Regions from separate parts of the Calothrix sp. NIES-2100 genome, predicted to be linked through region 3. Evidence: predicted binding sites of a transcription regulator. Region 3 holds the regulator's gene; each other region holds the start of a gene.

Evidence for each region. Region 3 encodes HrcA, which represses chaperone genes, less so after heat shock. Its sites were predicted from a motif close to TTAGCACTCNNGANTCNNGAGTGCTAA; they were not measured.
Region 1: a site for HrcA is predicted at 2,799-2,825, ahead of groES (co-chaperone GroES). Genes of this name have one in related genera too.
Region 2: a site for HrcA is predicted at 1,781-1,807, ahead of groL (chaperonin GroEL). Genes of this name have one in related genera too.

Annotation. Positions count from the first base shown of each region.
Region 1 covers NZ_CAWNLA010000001.1:8,810,243-8,816,037, forward strand. Annotated here, with positions in the region: gene AACU32_RS35965 (P-loop ATPase, Sll1717 family) at 1-173, opposite strand, end outside; gene AACU32_RS35970 (hypothetical protein) at 185-580, opposite strand; gene groL (chaperonin GroEL) at 749-2,386, opposite strand; gene groES (co-chaperone GroES) at 2,471-2,782, opposite strand; gene AACU32_RS35985 ((2Fe-2S) ferredoxin domain-containing protein) at 3,119-3,592, shown strand; gene AACU32_RS35990 (response regulator transcription factor) at 3,926-4,603, shown strand; gene AACU32_RS35995 (ATP-binding protein) at 5,171-5,485, opposite strand.
Region 2 covers NZ_CAWNLA010000001.1:6,500,932-6,506,726, reverse strand. Annotated here, with positions in the region: gene groL (chaperonin GroEL) at 78-1,748, opposite strand; gene AACU32_RS26335 (MraY family glycosyltransferase) at 1,932-3,023, shown strand; gene AACU32_RS26330 (M4 family metallopeptidase) at 3,269-4,366, shown strand; gene fabG (3-oxoacyl-[acyl-carrier-protein] reductase) at 4,580-5,347, opposite strand; gene AACU32_RS26320 (glucose-1-phosphate adenylyltransferase) at 5,591-5,795, opposite strand, start outside.
Region 3 covers NZ_CAWNLA010000001.1:8,561,030-8,566,824, reverse strand. Annotated here, with positions in the region: gene AACU32_RS34855 (hypothetical protein) at 1-166, opposite strand, end outside; gene AACU32_RS34850 (hypothetical protein) at 193-372, shown strand; gene AACU32_RS34845 (DUF3352 domain-containing protein) at 511-2,175, opposite strand; gene AACU32_RS34840 (rhodanese-like domain-containing protein) at 2,359-2,706, shown strand; gene hrcA (heat-inducible transcriptional repressor HrcA) at 3,329-4,405, shown strand; gene AACU32_RS34830 (DUF2834 domain-containing protein) at 4,418-5,098, shown strand; gene AACU32_RS34825 (hypothetical protein) at 5,206-5,795, shown strand, end outside.

The DNA.
Region 1 (5,795 bases), 250 kb from region 3:
TTAGAAATTTGTTCTTTGCGCTGAAGACTAGATAAATTAATAAATTGCTCGCTCACAATTGTTAGATTAAGCAAGCCTGATGTGGAAATATTTATATCAACCCACTCTGGCGAATTATGTACATACTGGTTTTTAATCTGCTGTTTTAGCAAAACCTGCCAATTTTCTTGCATTTTTTACCTCTTTAAAGTTGAGTAGCTTGTTTGAGTAACCAACTTTTGATACTCTTGTATGCGTATAACCAGCGTCTGTAATTTGACTCATCAGGCTCAAGGCCAGAATAACGCATATCTATAAAATGTTGACCCATTGGATTCTCAACTTGATCCAGCCATTTCCTTCCTTCAGAAAAATTATCAATCCTAGATTTGAGCTTATTATGTTGTTTGAGCAGTTCCGCATAACTATGTGTTCTCAAATTCTCACTTGTCACTCCGCGTAAAGTGTTACAAATAATAGCTTTTATTAGACACTCAATGGTTACACCACCAAAGTGCATAGCCCCAACCTTTCTTCCTGATTGGCTGAGAGTTTCAGTATCACTATGGCGATCAATAAAAGCTGCCTGATAATCTTCCATACTTAGTTAAATTAAATTTAAAGCCAGATCAGTATATTATTAAATAGCAATTACCTTAACATTATTAATTTGTTATTTTCTGGTTTGAAAAACCTGAATATTGACACAAAAAAACAGCCGCCTCCACAAGGGAAGCAGCTGTTTTCACAAATAGGGGGCTAGAAAGTATTAGTAATCGAAGTCGCCGCCACCCATACCACCGCCACCAGCAGGAGCAGCATCTTTAGGTTCTGGCTTATCAACTACGATGCATTCGGTTGTCAACACCATACCAGCGATGGAAGCAGCGTTTTGCAGAGCAGAACGAGTTACCTTAGCAGGGTCAACAATACCAGCAACAAACAAGTCAACAAACTCATTGGTTGCAGCGTTGTAGCCTACGTTGAATTCTTTTTCTTTCACACGTTCAGCAATTACAGCGCCGTTTTGTCCTGCGTTTTCTGCAATTCTCTTCAGAGGTGCAGGTAAAGCACGAGCAACAATCAACGCACCAGTTAACTCTTCACCAGTGAGGTTTTTGTTTGCCCATTCTTCCAGTTCAGGAGTCAAGTGAGCCAGAGTTGTACCACCGCCGGGAACAATACCTTCTTCCACAGCAGCTTTGGTAGCGTTGATAGCGTCTTCTAAGCGCAGCTTCTTGTCCTTCATTTCGGTTTCAGTCGCTGCACCGACCTTAACAACTGCAACACCACCAGCCAACTTAGCTAGGCGTTCTTGTAGTTTTTCTTTGTCGTAGGAAGATTCGGTTTCGTCAATTTGACGACGGATTTGCTCAATCCGAGCTTTAACGGCAACTTCGTTACCTTCGGCAACAATTGTGGTGTTGTCTTTGGTAATGGTGATGCGGCGAGCTTTACCTAAGCTATCCAGCTTGGTGTTATCTAGCTTGAGACCAGCATCTTCGGTGACTAGCTGACCACCGGTGAGGATGGCGATATCTTCTAGCATAGCTTTGCGGCGATCGCCAAATCCAGGTGCTTTAACAGCAGCCACGTTTAGCACACCGCGCAGGCGGTTAACTACTAGAGTTGCCAAAGCTTCTTTTTCAATATCTTCAGCGATGATTACTAAGGGACGACCAGCACGCGCTACTTGCTCAAGCACGGGTACTAGGTCTTGTACCAAAGCGATTTTCTTATCGGTTAATAGGAGGAAAGGCTCATCGAAGACAGCTTCCATCCGTTCTGCGTCGGTAGCGAAGTAAGGAGAGATATAGCCTTTGTCAAAGCGCATCCCTTCGGTGATTTCCAATTCGGTGGTCATGGATTTCCCTTCTTCTAGGGAAATTACGCCTTCCTTACCCACCTTATCCATTGCTTGGGCAATCATCTGACCGACTTCTTCGTCATTACCGGCGGAGATGGAACCAACTTGCGCAATGGCTTTGGAATCTTCTACGGGGCGAGCGTGTTGAGCAATCTTCTCTACCAAGAAGGTAGTAGCTTTGTCAATACCGCGCTTCAACAAAATTGCATTTGCACCAGCAGCAACGTTGCGTAAGCCTTCTTTAACAATTGCGTGCGCCAAAACGGTAGCTGTGGTGGTACCATCACCCGCAGCGTCGTTGGTTTTAGAAGCAGCTTGGCGAATCAAAGCCACGCCAGTATTTTCAACGTGGTCTTCTAATTCGATTTCTTTGGCAATGGTTACGCCATCATTGACGATTTGCGGTGCGCCAAATTTCTTTTCTAGCACGACGTTACGACCTTTAGGGCCAAGAGTAACTGCCACAGCTTCTGCTAGGATGTCCATGCCTCGTTCTAGGGCGCGACGGGCGTTTTCGTTGTAGATAATGCGCTTTGCCATAATTTTAATAGTCCTTTGTCATTTGTCATTTGTCATTTGTCATTTGTCATTAGTCATTGGCTAATGACTAATGATCAATGACCATTAGCTAACGATTGCTAAAATATCTTTTTCTGAAAGCAGGACGTATTCTTCTGTGCCGAGCTTGACATCAGTGCCAGCGTACTTGGAGTACAGCACTTTGTCGCCGACCTTAAGTTCTGGCTCTTGACGAGAACCGTCATCGTTCCGCTTACCAGGGCCTAGAGCGACCACTTCCCCAACCTGGGGCTTTTCCTTCGCGGTGTCGGGTAAATACAGACCACCTGCGGTCTTTTCCTCAGAGGCGCTCACTTTCACGAAAACGCGATCGCCTAAAGGTTTAACTGTAGAAACGCTTAAAGATACTGCTGCCATATTTATTTCTCCAGAGTTAGCACTCTCAACTCCTGAGTGCTAATTTACCGAAGATAGCCATACAATGGCAACAATTTTTTGTGTACGGGTTCCCGAACTAGGCGATGAGGGGGATGAGGGGACAAGGGGACAAAGGAAGGGGGACAAGGGAGATAAAAAATGAGAAATGCCCAATGCCCAATGCCCCATGCCCTTTAAATACAGATACTTAAGTACAAATACTTATTTATTTTAAAGTTTCAGGTTCTGTTCATTAAGTTACGAATATTTTTTTATGAACAAATTTATTTGCAAAGCGGGGAAATTGTTATAGAACTGTAATCAGGGAGCAGCTTGATGAGTAACAATACAGTGATCCAGTGCAGCCGTAAAATCCCCAAAAACACTAAATCTCTAGACAATAAAGCCCCGCGTAATTGTGTAGAAACTTTAGGACTTGCAAAGATTCAACGACATCTTTCTATTTGTGCCCAGCAAACAACTGCCAACTGCGGCGCAAAACAAGCTAGTCTGGAATCCTGGGAATACATAAAAAGGCGATTGCAGAAGCTCAAACTCGACCAACCGCAAAAAAGTCTTCCCCTTTGCATGTTTAGAAATAAAGCCAATTGCTTGCGCGTTTGTGGTTCTAGACCGATAATGGTGGTTTACCCGGATGGTGTCTGGTATCGTCAAGCAAACCTGGAAGTGATTGAGCGGATCATCCAAGAACACTTGATAGGCATAATGGTGGTTGAAGAATTTGCATTTTTAACCCATCCTTTGCCAGAAACTTCTCTGGTTGCTTGTGAACATCTGATAGCGGCTTAACATCCGTGAGGATATCGTAATTAAGTAGTAAGCGCTCTGAAGCGGTGGTTGGTTTGGCGCTAGGGTCATCTTCAGCCAATACTTAACCTGTGAATCGGAAGGATTATTATTTAATCAGCATTTTTTCACCCGCCACGGTCAAAGCGATATATAATTACGGATTATATTTACTACTGCTCTACGTATCCTTACTGGACTAGTGCCAATGATCTACCAGTCTCTTAACTGCAATCACCGCGCTATGAGACTGACAACAAGCAAAGGCAAGTTAAGTGGGAAAAAAAGACAACATCTCAAATAATCCACCATAGAGGATAAATATACAAGACCTTGATGGACCGAAGCGCGACAAGTGCCACTGCTATGAAAGAACCCAGCATGAAAGATCACAAACGACTTCTACTGATTGATGATGACCCTAACCTCATCTTGCTGGTGAAGGATTACTTGGAATTCCGGGGATATGAAGTCATCACCGCTGAAAACGGAAGAGAAGCTCTAGAAATTTTAGAGCATGATGTTCCAGATATGATTATCTGCGACGTGATGATGCCGGAAATGGACGGATATACTTTTGTAGAACAAGTCCGGCAAAATGAACGTACTAGCTGGATTCCCGTTCTATTCCTTTCAGCTAAGGGACAAAGTGCAGACCGAGTTAAAGGTCTGAATAAAGGTGCTGATGTCTATATGGTCAAGCCCTTTGAGCCAGAAGAACTCGTAGCGCAAGTAGAATCTTCCCTGAAGCAAACTATCCGTTGGAAAGAACACCAAGCCAAAGGAGGAGAAAATGGTTCTCGTATCCAGGTTCCCTTCGATGTGCAGTTAACTCCCACCGAACTGAAAGTCGTACAGTTTGTTGCTAGGGGTTTAGCTAACCGGGAAATTGCTGAAGAACTAAATGTCAGTCAGCGTACCGTTGAAAGCCATGTGTCCAATATGTTGGGCAAAACCAATCTCCATAACCGCACTGAACTAGCGCGGTGGGCGATTGAAAATCAAATGGCTTAAATAGCTATCAGCATTCAGCAGTCAGGTCTTAACTGCTTTGATTGACTGCTGATAGCTGATAGTTTAATTCCTATCGGTCTGCTCCCAAGATGAATTGGCGCATTTGTGCTCAATCCAATTCAGAAAATTCTTGCATTAAATTTCCAGACCGATAACTTATGAATTGTGAAGCTCAGGATTAAATTTTCTAATTGTGTACTTCATAATTCATAACTAATAATAGAGTCCTTGCTCCCTGATTTTGGCAACTCTACCATTTTTGTGAAGTCTAAATGCGGAATCTTCACGCACACCTTCAATTTTTTGAGTAAAATTGGTGATTTTGCCTGTGGACTATCATCGGTATTTTATGGTTCACAAGTTAGTAATTATCTGTGCTTTCATTAATTCACGGCCTTTGACTTAGGGCAAGCTTGATGGATGATGTAAATTTGCCCGATATTGGCTGAGATGACGATGGAGAGATATGACTATTATCGATAGATAGCACTCGCTTGTTTATATCTGAGTCAAGGTCAGCATCGCCTCATTGTATTGCACCATGAATTTAAGCAAGCGAGTGTTTATTTACTCAACTAGGGCTATGGGAATTTCAATGACAAATTCTGTTCCCACACCAGTTTGAGATTTCGCATGAATAGTACCTTTATGTCTTTCGATAATTTGATAGCTAATAGAAATATCTGCTTCGCTAGCGAGAATACGATGGATGGCTTCACCAATAATTATTTGGTTATCAATCAGCAGAACTTTGACTAAATTCGTTGTTAACTCAAACTCAGATATGCCATTAGGCACGGATACTTGCATACTAAAGGGAGGTAATAACATACTGGAACTTTTGGGATTATTTACCCCTGTTCTGTCACTCTCCGAAAACATTTGCCATTTCTGAATTCTAGAGCTTTTATCTAGCAAGGGTTAACACGATTTTTTTCTAATAACAAATACAACACCCATTTTTTTCTAATAGGATAGCTTGTATTGATTGCCTGATGAGGCTTCTAGGGATTACCCTCCCGGAGAGTGACAAAAGCGGGTTACAGCAGTTTCCAGGTAATGGAACCACAGATTCTCGTAGGGGCACGGCATCCACAATCTTCTGGTACATACAATAATATTACTGGTGCCGTGCCCCTACCGCGTGGTCTATTTACTTGAAAAACGCTGTAAAAATTAATTGTTATATCAT
Region 2 (5,795 bases), 2.1 Mb from region 3:
TATAAAAAACAGTTTGTCTTGGTTTAGACAAACTGCTTAATAAATCTTTATATGGGGAAAATATGGGTCAGCAGATATTAGAACATACCCATACCGCCCATACCGCCCATACCGCCCATACCACCCATACCGCCCATACCGCCATCAGCTGGAGCAGCGGGGGCTTTCTTCTCAGGCTTTTCGACAACCAGGGCTTCAGTGGTTAAGACTAAACCAGCGATAGAAGCAGCATTTTGCAAAGCAGAACGCACAACTTTGGCAGGGTCGATAATACCAGCAGCAATTAAGTCTTCAAATGCTCCAGTAGCGGCATTGTAGCCGACATTGAAGTCACTTTCCCGGACTCTGGAGACAATCACAGAACCTTCAGCACCAGCGTTGTCTGCTATTTGACGCAGGGGAGCTTCTAAAGCACGGCCGATGATATCAGCTCCTAGTTTTTCTTCTTCATCTTTTAGGCTATTTTTAATTGATTCTACCTTGGTGGACAGGTGAATCAAGGTTGTACCACCACCAGCAACAATACCTTCTTCTACGGCTGCTTTGGTAGCGTTCAAAGCATCTTCAATGCGTAGTTTGCGGTCTTTGAGTTCGGTTTCTGTGGCTGCACCCACTTTAATCACTGCGACACCACCAGCTAACTTGGCGATGCGTTCTTGCAGTTTTTCTTGATCGTAATCGGAATCTGTTTCTTCCAACTGCTTGCGAATTTGTGCAATTCGCTTTTGCACTTCTGGCTTGGTAGTACTGCCAGCTACAATTGTGGTGTTTTCTTTGTCGATAGTAATTTTGCGGGCGGTTCCTAAAGCTTCCAGAGAAGCAGTATCCAAGCTTAAGCCGATTTCTTCGGAAATCATCTGTCCATCGGTGAGAATGGCAATATCTTGCAGTAAAGCTTTACGGCGATCGCCAAATCCGGGTGCTTTGATTGCTGCTACGGAAAGGACACCCCGTGCTTTATTCACGACCAAAGTCGCCAAAGCATCTCCTTCTACGTCTTCTGCAATTACTAGCAAAGATTGACCTAAACGGGCAACCTTTTCCAGTACAGGAACTAAATCCTGGATGCTGCTGATTTTCTTATCGGTAATCAGGATGCGGGCATTTTCAAATTCTACCGTCTGCCGCTCGTTGTTAGTGATAAAGTAGGGGGAAATATAACCCCGGTCAATCTGCATCCCTTCTACCACTTCTAGTTCAGTTGTCAGGGACTTAGATTCTTCAACGGTAATTACGCCGTCTTTAGTGACTTTATCCATTGCTTCGGCAATCATACTGCCAACTTCTTCATCATTGCCGGCTGAAACCGTAGCAACTTGAGCGATCGCACTTCCTTCTACTGGCTTGGCTATCTTGGCAATTTCTTCTACCAGCGCCTCAACAGTCTTGTCAATTCCCCGTTTTAAGCTTATTGGATTGCTACCCGCTGCAACGTTCTTTAAACCTTCCCGGATTAAAGCCTGTGCTAAAACCGTGGCTGTGGTAGTACCATCACCCGCAACATCTTTTGTTTTAGATGCAACTTCTTGGATCAGCCTCGCACCTGTATTTTCCAAAGGATCTTCTAATTCAATTTCTTTAGCAACAGTGATACCATCGTTGACAATTTGAGGTGCACCATATTTTTTTTCTAAAAGAACATTACGGCCTTTTGGCCCTAGGGTGATTTTTACAGCATCAGCAAGAGCATTAACACCCCGTTCTAGGGCCCGCCGTGATTCTTCATCAAATGCAATAATCTTCGCCATGTTTCATTTCTCCAGCGCTTCCATTAGACAATTTAGCACTCACAGCGCCAGAGTGCTAACACCTTAAACTACTCAAATGATAAATACAGATAAAAAAATGAAACCAAATAGTCCAGAATCCAATGACCCTTGACCAATGACCCTTGACCAATGACCCTTGACCAATGACCCTTGACCATTAAGATGAATTTAGAAAACTCCCTTAAATCTTTAGGTATTGCTGACCCTAGCGGCACCGGCTGGTTGGCTGTAGTATTTACGTTTCTCTTGGCTTGGCTAGTAACATGGCGGTTAATGCCCACAGTACGCAAATTTGCCTTGCGGGTAGGTTGGGCTGACCAACCAAACGCCAGACGACTCAACCGAGAACCTTTGCCGAATGCAGGGGGGCTGGCTATTTATACAGGCGTGATTGCTGCACTGGTATTAGCTACTCTCTTACGACCAATCGAACTGCAAGGTGTATTAGCTCAAGTACTGACTATTCTCTTGGGAGGAACGATATTAGTTCTGGTTGGCTTTATTGATGACCAATTTGGCTTACCTCCTTCCGTGCGCATGTTTACTCAGATTCTCACAGCACTGTTGCTGTATGCGAATGGTATTAAAATTGAAATCGCTTTTGGCACACCAATAGACTCGTTTCTTTCCATCTCACTCACAGTATTTTGGGTAGTAGGAATTACCAATGCCATTAACTTAATGGACGGTATGGACGGTTTGGCCGGAGGGGTAAGTTTTATTACTGCCATGAGTTTGTTGGCGGTTTCTGCCCAAATTTCATATCGCGCCGCAGCCACCCTAGTACTGGCTGCACTGGGAGGTGCGGCCCTAGGCTTCTTGCGCCATAACTTCCACCCCTCACGCATCATTATGGGTGATTCCGGGGCCTACTTTTTTGGCTATGTGCTAGCGGCAACTAGTATTTTAGGTAAGCTCCAAGTAAATACAGTATTTTCCCTGATACCTACGGTTTTATTTTTGCTTTTACCAGTGTTGGATACTACGCAAGTAATTGTGCGCCGACTGATGGCGGGAAAAAACCCCATGAGTACTCCTGGTAAAGACCACCTGCACCATCGCCTGCTAGCTTGGGGATTCTCCCAACGTCGTGCTGCATATACTCTTTGGTCAATTACTTTGGTTTGTAATTTGTTGGCGATGAGAATGCAACATTTGACTTTGTTACAGATGGTAGCTACCACCATGAGCGTCATCTTGCTGATCGGCTTTACCATTTTGGGGAGACTACGAAAGGTAGAATGTATTTCCTGAGGAGGCAGGTGGGACTGTTAACTGTTGTACGGGCGGGTTCACAGATATCCTCACCGAGCAACAATGATCTAAATAAACCCGCCCCTACAGACTGTTGACAAATGACCAATGACACGCGCAGCGAGTAACTTTTTATGACGAAATTTGTAAATTTTGGCTAATGTGCTTGGAGCAATTAAAGTGGCGATCGCTTTTCACAATTTTCATCAGGCGATCGCCACTTAGATAATTTAAGGATAGAAGCTATGTATCGTCAGAATCGCAGAACGGCAAAGTCAAAAGGTTGTCATCCAGTTAATCAGATTTGTCCTATCTGTTGTCTTGTCCCGCCGCACATGCTCAAAGAAATCGCCAAACGTGGAAATACCCAACAGAGTGAATGGGCTTTTCAGAGTTTAACCCGTTCCGCAAGGATTCGCGGACAGCGTGATGTTTTGAGCCTGATACCAACAATGAAATCAACTGGAGAAAAGCGCCGGACGATTTATGATGCTAGTCAAGGTACAGAGCTTCCAGGTAAATTAGTACGTGGTGAAGGCGATCCTCCCAGCAAAGACCCAGCAGTCAATGAAGCCTACGATGCGGCTGGTGCTACTTTTGATTTTTACAAGGAAGTATATCAGCGAAATTCTGTTGATGATCGCGGTTTACGTTTAGACTCTACCGTTCACTACAGTCAGAATTATGACAACGCCTTTTGGGACGGTAATCAAATGGTTTACGGTGATGGTGATGGACAAATTTTTACTCGCTTCACCAAGTCAATTGATGTAATTGGACATGAATTAACCCACGGTGTTACTCAGTACGAAGCTGGTTTGGTCTATCAGAATGAACCAGGGGCGCTGAATGAGTCTATGTCTGATGTCTTCGGTTCCTTAGTCAAACAACGCGTCCTCAATCACACAGCAGACCAAGCCGACTGGATCATTGGTTCAGGTTTATTTGCACCTGGGGTCAAAGGTGTGGGGATTCGCTCCATGAAAGCACCAGGAACTGCATACGATGATTCTGTGTTGGGTAAAGACCCCCAACCAGCCCATGTAAAGAATTTATTCAGAGGAATTGAAGATAACGGTGGTGTGCATATCAATTCAGGTATTCCCAACCATGCTTTTTACCTAGCAGCAATAGAAATCGGCGGTTACGCTTGGGAAAAAGCCGGCAAAATCTGGTATGTCACCTTAAGAGATCGACTGCGTTCTCGGTCAAATTTTGCTAAGGCAGCACACCATACCATCTCCGTTGCAGGAGAATTATATGGTCAAGGAAGTAAAGAACAAAACGCCGTTCGTCATGCTTGGAAACAAGTGGGCGTAGAACCAGCACTGTTTGGATTCTAAGTTGGGCATTGGGCATTGGGCATTGGGCATTGGGCATTTATTATTTCCCCGCGTCTCTTTGTCTCTCCTATCTTCCTTGTCTCCCTTGTCACGCCACTTGCTACCCTGCGGGAAGCCGCTTTGCGTCTACAAGCCGGGAAACCCGTCCAACGCAGTGGCTCCTCCTTGTCCCATCAACTCCCCTGCCCCTTCTGCCCCCTGCCTTTCTTTGTACTAAGCCATTACCATACCGCCATCGACGTTAAACACTTGTCCTGTGATATAAGCGGCAGCAGGATCGGCGGCGAGGAAGCGCACCATACCAGCAATTTCTTCTGGTTGACCGTAGCGACCGAGGGGGATGTATTTGAGAATTTCTTCGGTGTTGCTGAGATTACTTGTCATGTCGGTGCTGATGAAACCAGGGGCGACAGCGTTAACAGTGATCCCGCGAGAAGCCAGTTCCTTGGCTACAGTTTTGGTAAAGCCGATAACACCTGCTTTAGCGGCGCTGTAGTTAGCCTGACCTGGGTTACCCATTTGTCCAGCAACCGAGGCAATATTGATAATCCGCCCAGAACGTTGCTTGAGCATGACTTTACTAGCAGAGCGCGTGCATAGAAAAACACCAGTAAGATTTAGGTCAATGACTGCTTGCCAATCTTCTGGCTTCATCCGCAAAAGTAATGTGTCGCGAGTAATACCTGCATTATTCACGAGAATATCGATGCGCTTAAACTTGTCAATGACGGTGTTGAATAGTAAATCAACTTGATCGCTTTTAGAAACATCAGATTGTAGTGCCAACGCCTGACCACCTGCGGCTGTAATTTCCGCCACTAAGCTATCAGCCGCAGCACTAGAACTAGCATAATTGATCACTACATTAGCTCCATAGCTAGCTAATTCCAGTGCGATCGCTCTGCCAATTCCTCGTGAAGCGCCTGTAATAATTGCAACTTGTCCCCGCAATTTTTGTAAATTCTCACTCAAAAGTTCCATGAAATATTTTTTGAATCACCGCGCTAATAATCTTAGGGCGATTTGTACCTTCAAAACTAAAGCTGCGTGTTAGGGATTTTTAGTTGAGGTTGTCAATGGTCATTGGTCATTGGTCAATAGTCAATGGTCATTGGTCATTGGTCATTGGTCATTGATCAAGAAATTCTAGACTCTAGACTCTTGACTCTTGACTATGGACTCTTGACTATGGACTCTTGACTATGGACTCTTGACTATGGACTTTTAAATTATTGTGCCATCAGGAATGACAGCATTTTTTAACACAACCACAATTCCACTACGGATATAAAAGCCCTGACTTTCGCGATCGGCTTCTTGTACATTGTCTTTATTGATAATTTTGACATTTCTACCGATGCGGGCGTTTTTATCAACAATGGCACGGCGAATTATTGTATCTGCACAAATGCCTACAGAAACCTCATCG
Region 3 (5,795 bases):
GTGTAGCTCCCGGAAGGTTTATCTCCGAAACGAGATCTTTGAAATTCTTGTTCCAGAATAAAATGTTCGATTGACCGGCAAGTGAGGCATACCGATCTGGCATGGTTCCAGCGATTCCAGGTTGTGGTCTGTAGTTTTTTGACATAGTAACCTTCGTAATAACCATAGTTTTTTAATCGTATCACCGCCCAAGTGGACAGCCGAATCGCTTTGAGTCACGCTTTTTGCGCGCTTGCATACGCTATAAGTGATACCAGTGATGCTGGTAATGGTGCGGCTGAAGCTGTGTTTAAACATCTGCCAAAACTTGCTAGTGCTGCTAGACATATGCACGAGATTGCAATTGCAATACTGGCTGTGCCAAGTGTCTAATTCAACATGGTTGCCGTGATGGAAACACTGCTTTATTGAAACAAATTGGATTACTGTTGTTAGATGCGATCGCCTTTGAGTTTAGCCCATCGCTAGTCAAGCACCGGCGATCGCACTCTGTAATCCCTAGCCCCAATACTATGGTTGTAGTTTGAAGAAAACTCCACCTTTGAGTAATCCTGTATCGCTACCGTAACTACTGACGGTGAGCGATCGCAATTTCTCGAAAAATGGCTTACCTAATACTTCTACTAGTTTGAGAATTGGTAGTTGACGCTCTACTAAATTTTTACTTTTCGTCCAGTCAAGATATACGTAACCTTGGTTGGGTTGGGGAATCGCGGCGATACTATCTTGGAAGTTACGATTTTTCACTAAGGAATTGTCTTTAGCTGTGAGAATTTCCGCGATTGTTTCTAAGTCGGAAGCGAAAATTTCGTAATTTCCTAAAGTTGTATGCACTCCCTGAACTTTTGTCTCGACGGTGTAAACAGGACGGTTTTTATCGTCAGGTTTTTTGCTAGCAGCGATTAATTCTGTCCAAGCGGATATTTTTTGATTGTTGAGGTTGAGGGAATTAGTATTTAGTCCTTTGCTGGAAGCGATCGCATCTAAACGCGAAATACCTTCTACTACATCTGGTGTTTTTTCGACAACAAATACCCAACTTTCGGGATTTTGTTCGGTTTGGGGTAATAAGGCGATCGCATATTCTCCTTTTACCCAGCTGAAAATGTCCTCTGGTAAGTTGATACCCCAGCGGTTTTGCAGTTCACTCAATGGCTTGGCGATTTGGGAATTCGCACTTTTACCAGAACTATATATAGTCGCTGTTGCTTGTTTCCAGAGTTTAGCTAAATCTGTGTCACCCAAATTGCTCAAGTTAGCGCCAGCGATCGCTAAACCTGCTGATTGGGGAATATATTGCAATGCTCCTACAGGTTGCGACAGTAAAGGCGTTGGGGATGAAGAAGTAGTTTCTAATGAACTCAAAAAGCTTGTTTCTGCTACTAAACCTTGAGATTTTAAAACCAGGGAAATAACTTCGCTGTCATAGGTAGGTTCTTGCAGTTCTAAGCCTTGCCATTTTACTAAGGTGGGGAGATTCAAGAAAGCTGAAGCCAAGGTTCCTTTGGGTAATTGTTGGGTAGCTTTTTGATATTGCACCGAGCTGTTTAAATTGAGATCGGGAGCCTGGACGTTATTAATGGCATCTTTGAGAACTTTGAGATCGTTAGCAAACAAGACAAACTTATCCCCTACAGCTGCACCAGCCAGAAAATCTTGCTTTGGTGGCGGATTATCATAAAGTAGCTTCACGCCTTCATATTCTTCTGTGCCTAAGTTTGCCCCAGCTAATACCCGCTTGGAAAATAATAATTCGACAAACTCACGGCTTTTTTCTGGTTTTGTAGTTGCTAGCGCCAGCAAATACCCTGGCTGCTGTCCATTCTCTGGATCGCGATCGCTGTCTAAACTAGTTACTGCGAGGGTAATTTCGTTACCTAACCAAGGTTGAATATCTTCTTGGTAATTAATATTACTCTTAGTTAATAAATTAGTTTTCAGCTTAGATAATTCCCCTTCCTTATCTAAAGCCTGCAATCGCTCTGGATTTACTAGTAAAGATACTGTCACTGGGGCAAATTTCGACACAAAGATGCTAGCTCCGGGCTGGGAAGTAGCAGTAGTGATATTCACTGGACTTTTGGGGGACAACCAGTAAAAGCCAGCAATGATGATCGCTAGTAGTGCGATCGCACCAGCGATTAAGAAACCGAAAAATGAATTTTGCCTGTTCACCAAACCTCCTCGCCTTCAAAGCCTTTAATTTCTAAGCATAGAGAAGAAGGCGCAGAAGATTTGCATTGCCTGCCAAATATTTGATAATGCATATATCTAGTAATTTATCTAGGAATGGATGCTGATGCGAGTGTCAACATCTTCTGCCAAGATAAATGATATCGGATTGTTTACAAAAACCTCATGACAGGAAACGCAATTACCCAAATTACTGTTGAAGAACTGGCACAACGTCTATCTGCTCAGGATTCTAGTATTCAGCTTGTAGATGTGCGCGAACCCCAAGAACTAGCGATCGCCAGTATTGAGGGCTTTGTCAACTTCCCTCTGAGTGAATTTGCCGAATGGGGCGATCAAGTACCTACTCTTTTAAACCCTGATGCTGAAACCCTGGTACTTTGCCATCACGGTATGCGTTCTGCTCAAATGTGTCAGTGGTTAATGGCGCAAGGTTTTACAAATGTTAAGAACATATCAGGCGGAATTGATGCTTATTCCCTCTTAGTTGACTCTTCAGTTCCTCAGTATTAGTTGGGAAAAACTCAAACTATAATATTACTGGCTTAGTACTGGCTCTACCATTTACCAACTAATCCACCTGTTCGCCTTGTAGCAATACTGGCGAATTTTGTCATCATGAGTTATTTATAGATAATTCTCAGCAAGCATATAGCAATCCTCAGATACCCGACTTCTTCAAGAAGTCGGGTATCTGAAAATGGACAAAAAATCCGTACAGGAAAATACATTTTTTAATAAATGCTTATGAAAAAATACGATTAATGGTGTTGCTGAAACAAGGGATGAAATTTTGGCATTAAAATCTCAAAACCCTCATGCTCTCGATGTCTCTCTTGCCTCGTGCGTGAGACAGATCCGAGTTACCAATGTCCCATTCTCAATGCCCAAAAACCATGCCGTGAGCTTGGTTTTTGATCCTTCATCTTTTTTAGTCAAGCTGTAGTATAGCCGCAGCATCAGAATATACAGATATGGAACTTTACATTAATTAACTGATTTATAATTAAATAGTTAGTTATTGTAATGCACAATTAGATATATTAATTAAATATTAATAATTTTTTCAATTGTTTTCAAAAACAGAAATTCTTGCAAACTTTCATTAAATTTTGCCTTCAGTAAAGAATACCCTATGCAAGTCCAGTTGACAAATCGACAACAGCATATACTTTGGGCAACAGTACGTCACTATATTGCTACGGCAGAGCCTGTTGGATCAAAAGCTTTAATTGAAGAATACGATCTAGGTGTTAGCTCAGCCACCATTCGCAATGTGATGGGTGTCCTGGAAAAATCTGGTTTACTGTACCAACCACACACATCTGCTGGACGAGTACCTTCTGATTCTGGCTATCGCATTTATGTCGATCAGCTAATTACGCCTTCAGAAAGTATAGCCAAAGAGGTAGAGCTAGCGCTACAAAAACGCCTTCAGTGGGAAGATTGGAGTTTAGAAGCCCTATTACAAGGCGCAGCGCAAATTTTAGCAACCTTGAGTGGGTGTATTAGCTTGATTACCATGCCCCAAACCAATACAGCATTGCTACGACATTTGCAATTGGTGCAAATTGAAACCGGGCGGATCATGTTAATTGTCGTCACCGATAATTATGAAACCCATTCGCGATTGATGGATTTATCACCGATGCGAGAAGAGACAAAACTCGATCCCGAAGTGGTAGATCGGGAATTGCAAATTGTGTCTAACTTCTTGAATACTCATTTGCGGGGACGCAGTTTACTGGAATTAGGTAACCTTGACTGGAGTCAATTAAATCAGGAATTCCAACGCTATGGCGAATTCTTGAAAAATTCCGTTGCGGAATTAACTCGGCGCAAGGTAGCGCCAACGGCGACAAACATTATGGTGCGCGGAGTTGCAGAAGTTTTGCGTCAGCCAGAATTTTCCCAACTCCAGCAAGTACAAACAATTATCCATCTGTTGGAAGAAGAACAAGACCAACTGGGGCGATTAATCTTTGAAGAGCCAGAGGTTGAAGATCAGACTAAACCAAGGGTAACTGTCCGGATTGGTACGGAAAATCCCCTAGAACCAATGCGCAGCTGTACCTTAATTACTTCTACCTATCGCCGAGGTTCAGTCCCCGTAGGGAGTGTAGGAGTTTTGGGGCCAACAAGACTAGATTATGAAGGTGCGATCGCAGTTGTCGCTGCGGCTGCTGATTACCTTTCGGAAGCCTTCAGTTAATCACATAAAATCATGGTGAGAAAAATTGGCTTTGGGTTGTTGTGGCTGGGATTTATTGCTTACGCTTTCTTCCTCACCCCTCCCGATCGCCCTGACACATTCGAGTTAATTAAGAACCTCAGCATCGGACAATGGCAAGGGATTAATCCTTTAATCATTGCACTATTTAACCTGATGGGTGTTTGGCCTGTAATTTATAGTGCAATGGTATTTATTGATGGTAGAGGACAAAAAATACCCGCTTGGCCTTTTGCGAGTGCTTCTTTTGCAGTTGGTGCTTTTGCTCTTTTACCTTACTTAGCCCTCAGGAACCCAAATCAACAATTTGTGGGGAAAAAGAACGCCCTCATCAAACTATTAGATTCTCGCGTCACTGGAATTGTACTTACCGTAACTGCTGCGATTTTAGTTGCTTATGGTGTGCGAGCCGGAGATTGGGGAGATTTCGTCCTACAATGGCAAACTAGCCGCTTCATTCATGTGATGAGCCTAGATTTTTGTCTACTTAGCCTATTATTTCCCGCATTATTGCCAGATGATATGGCGCGTCGTGGTGGAAAAAATTCTCAAATTTTTTGGTTAATTAGTTTCATTCCACTTTTCGGCCCACTATTCTATTTATGTGTGCGTCCACCTCTACCAGAAGAGGGAACAAATACAATATCTCCAGAACAGCAAGCAGCAGCAAATTAAGCAACATTTAGTTTTCAGGATGGGTAGTGCGTAATGCGATCGCACTACCTCAGATTTTCGGTGCATTTGGAAATAACGCACCCAACAAAATCAGCAATTGAAATATCATGAATAGAAAACTTGCTTTATGGCTGTTGTGGGGTGGATTCATAGCATATATTGTGCTGCTTACTCCACCTCTACACCTAGAAGAAACATTGGCGCTACTAAAGAATATATTGACTCTGCAATGGGCTGCTATCAATCCCATTATCTTGTCCATATTCTCCCTTGTAGGCATCTGGTTACTAATTTACAGCGGTAATTTGTTTATTGATGGCAGAATGCAAAAGCTTCCTTTTTGGCCTTTTGCTTTAGCATCAGTAGGTTCAGGCGTGCTGGGACTTATACCTTATTTAGCTTTACGGGAAGCGAATCAAGAATTTTCTGGACAAAAAGATGCTTTCTTAAATCTGCTTGATTCTCGATTTTTTGGTATAATATTGAGTCTCAGCACAATTGTCATACTTACCTACGGATTTACCCTTGGTGATTGGGCTGATTTTGTGCAACAATTCCAGAGCGATCGCTTTATTCATGGCATGAGTTTAGCATTTTGTCTTTTCTGCCTTTTATTCCCCACAGTCTTGGGTGATGATATGGCGCGTCGCGGTTGGAATAGTACCCAAGTATTTTGGGTTGTCACATTGATTCCCTT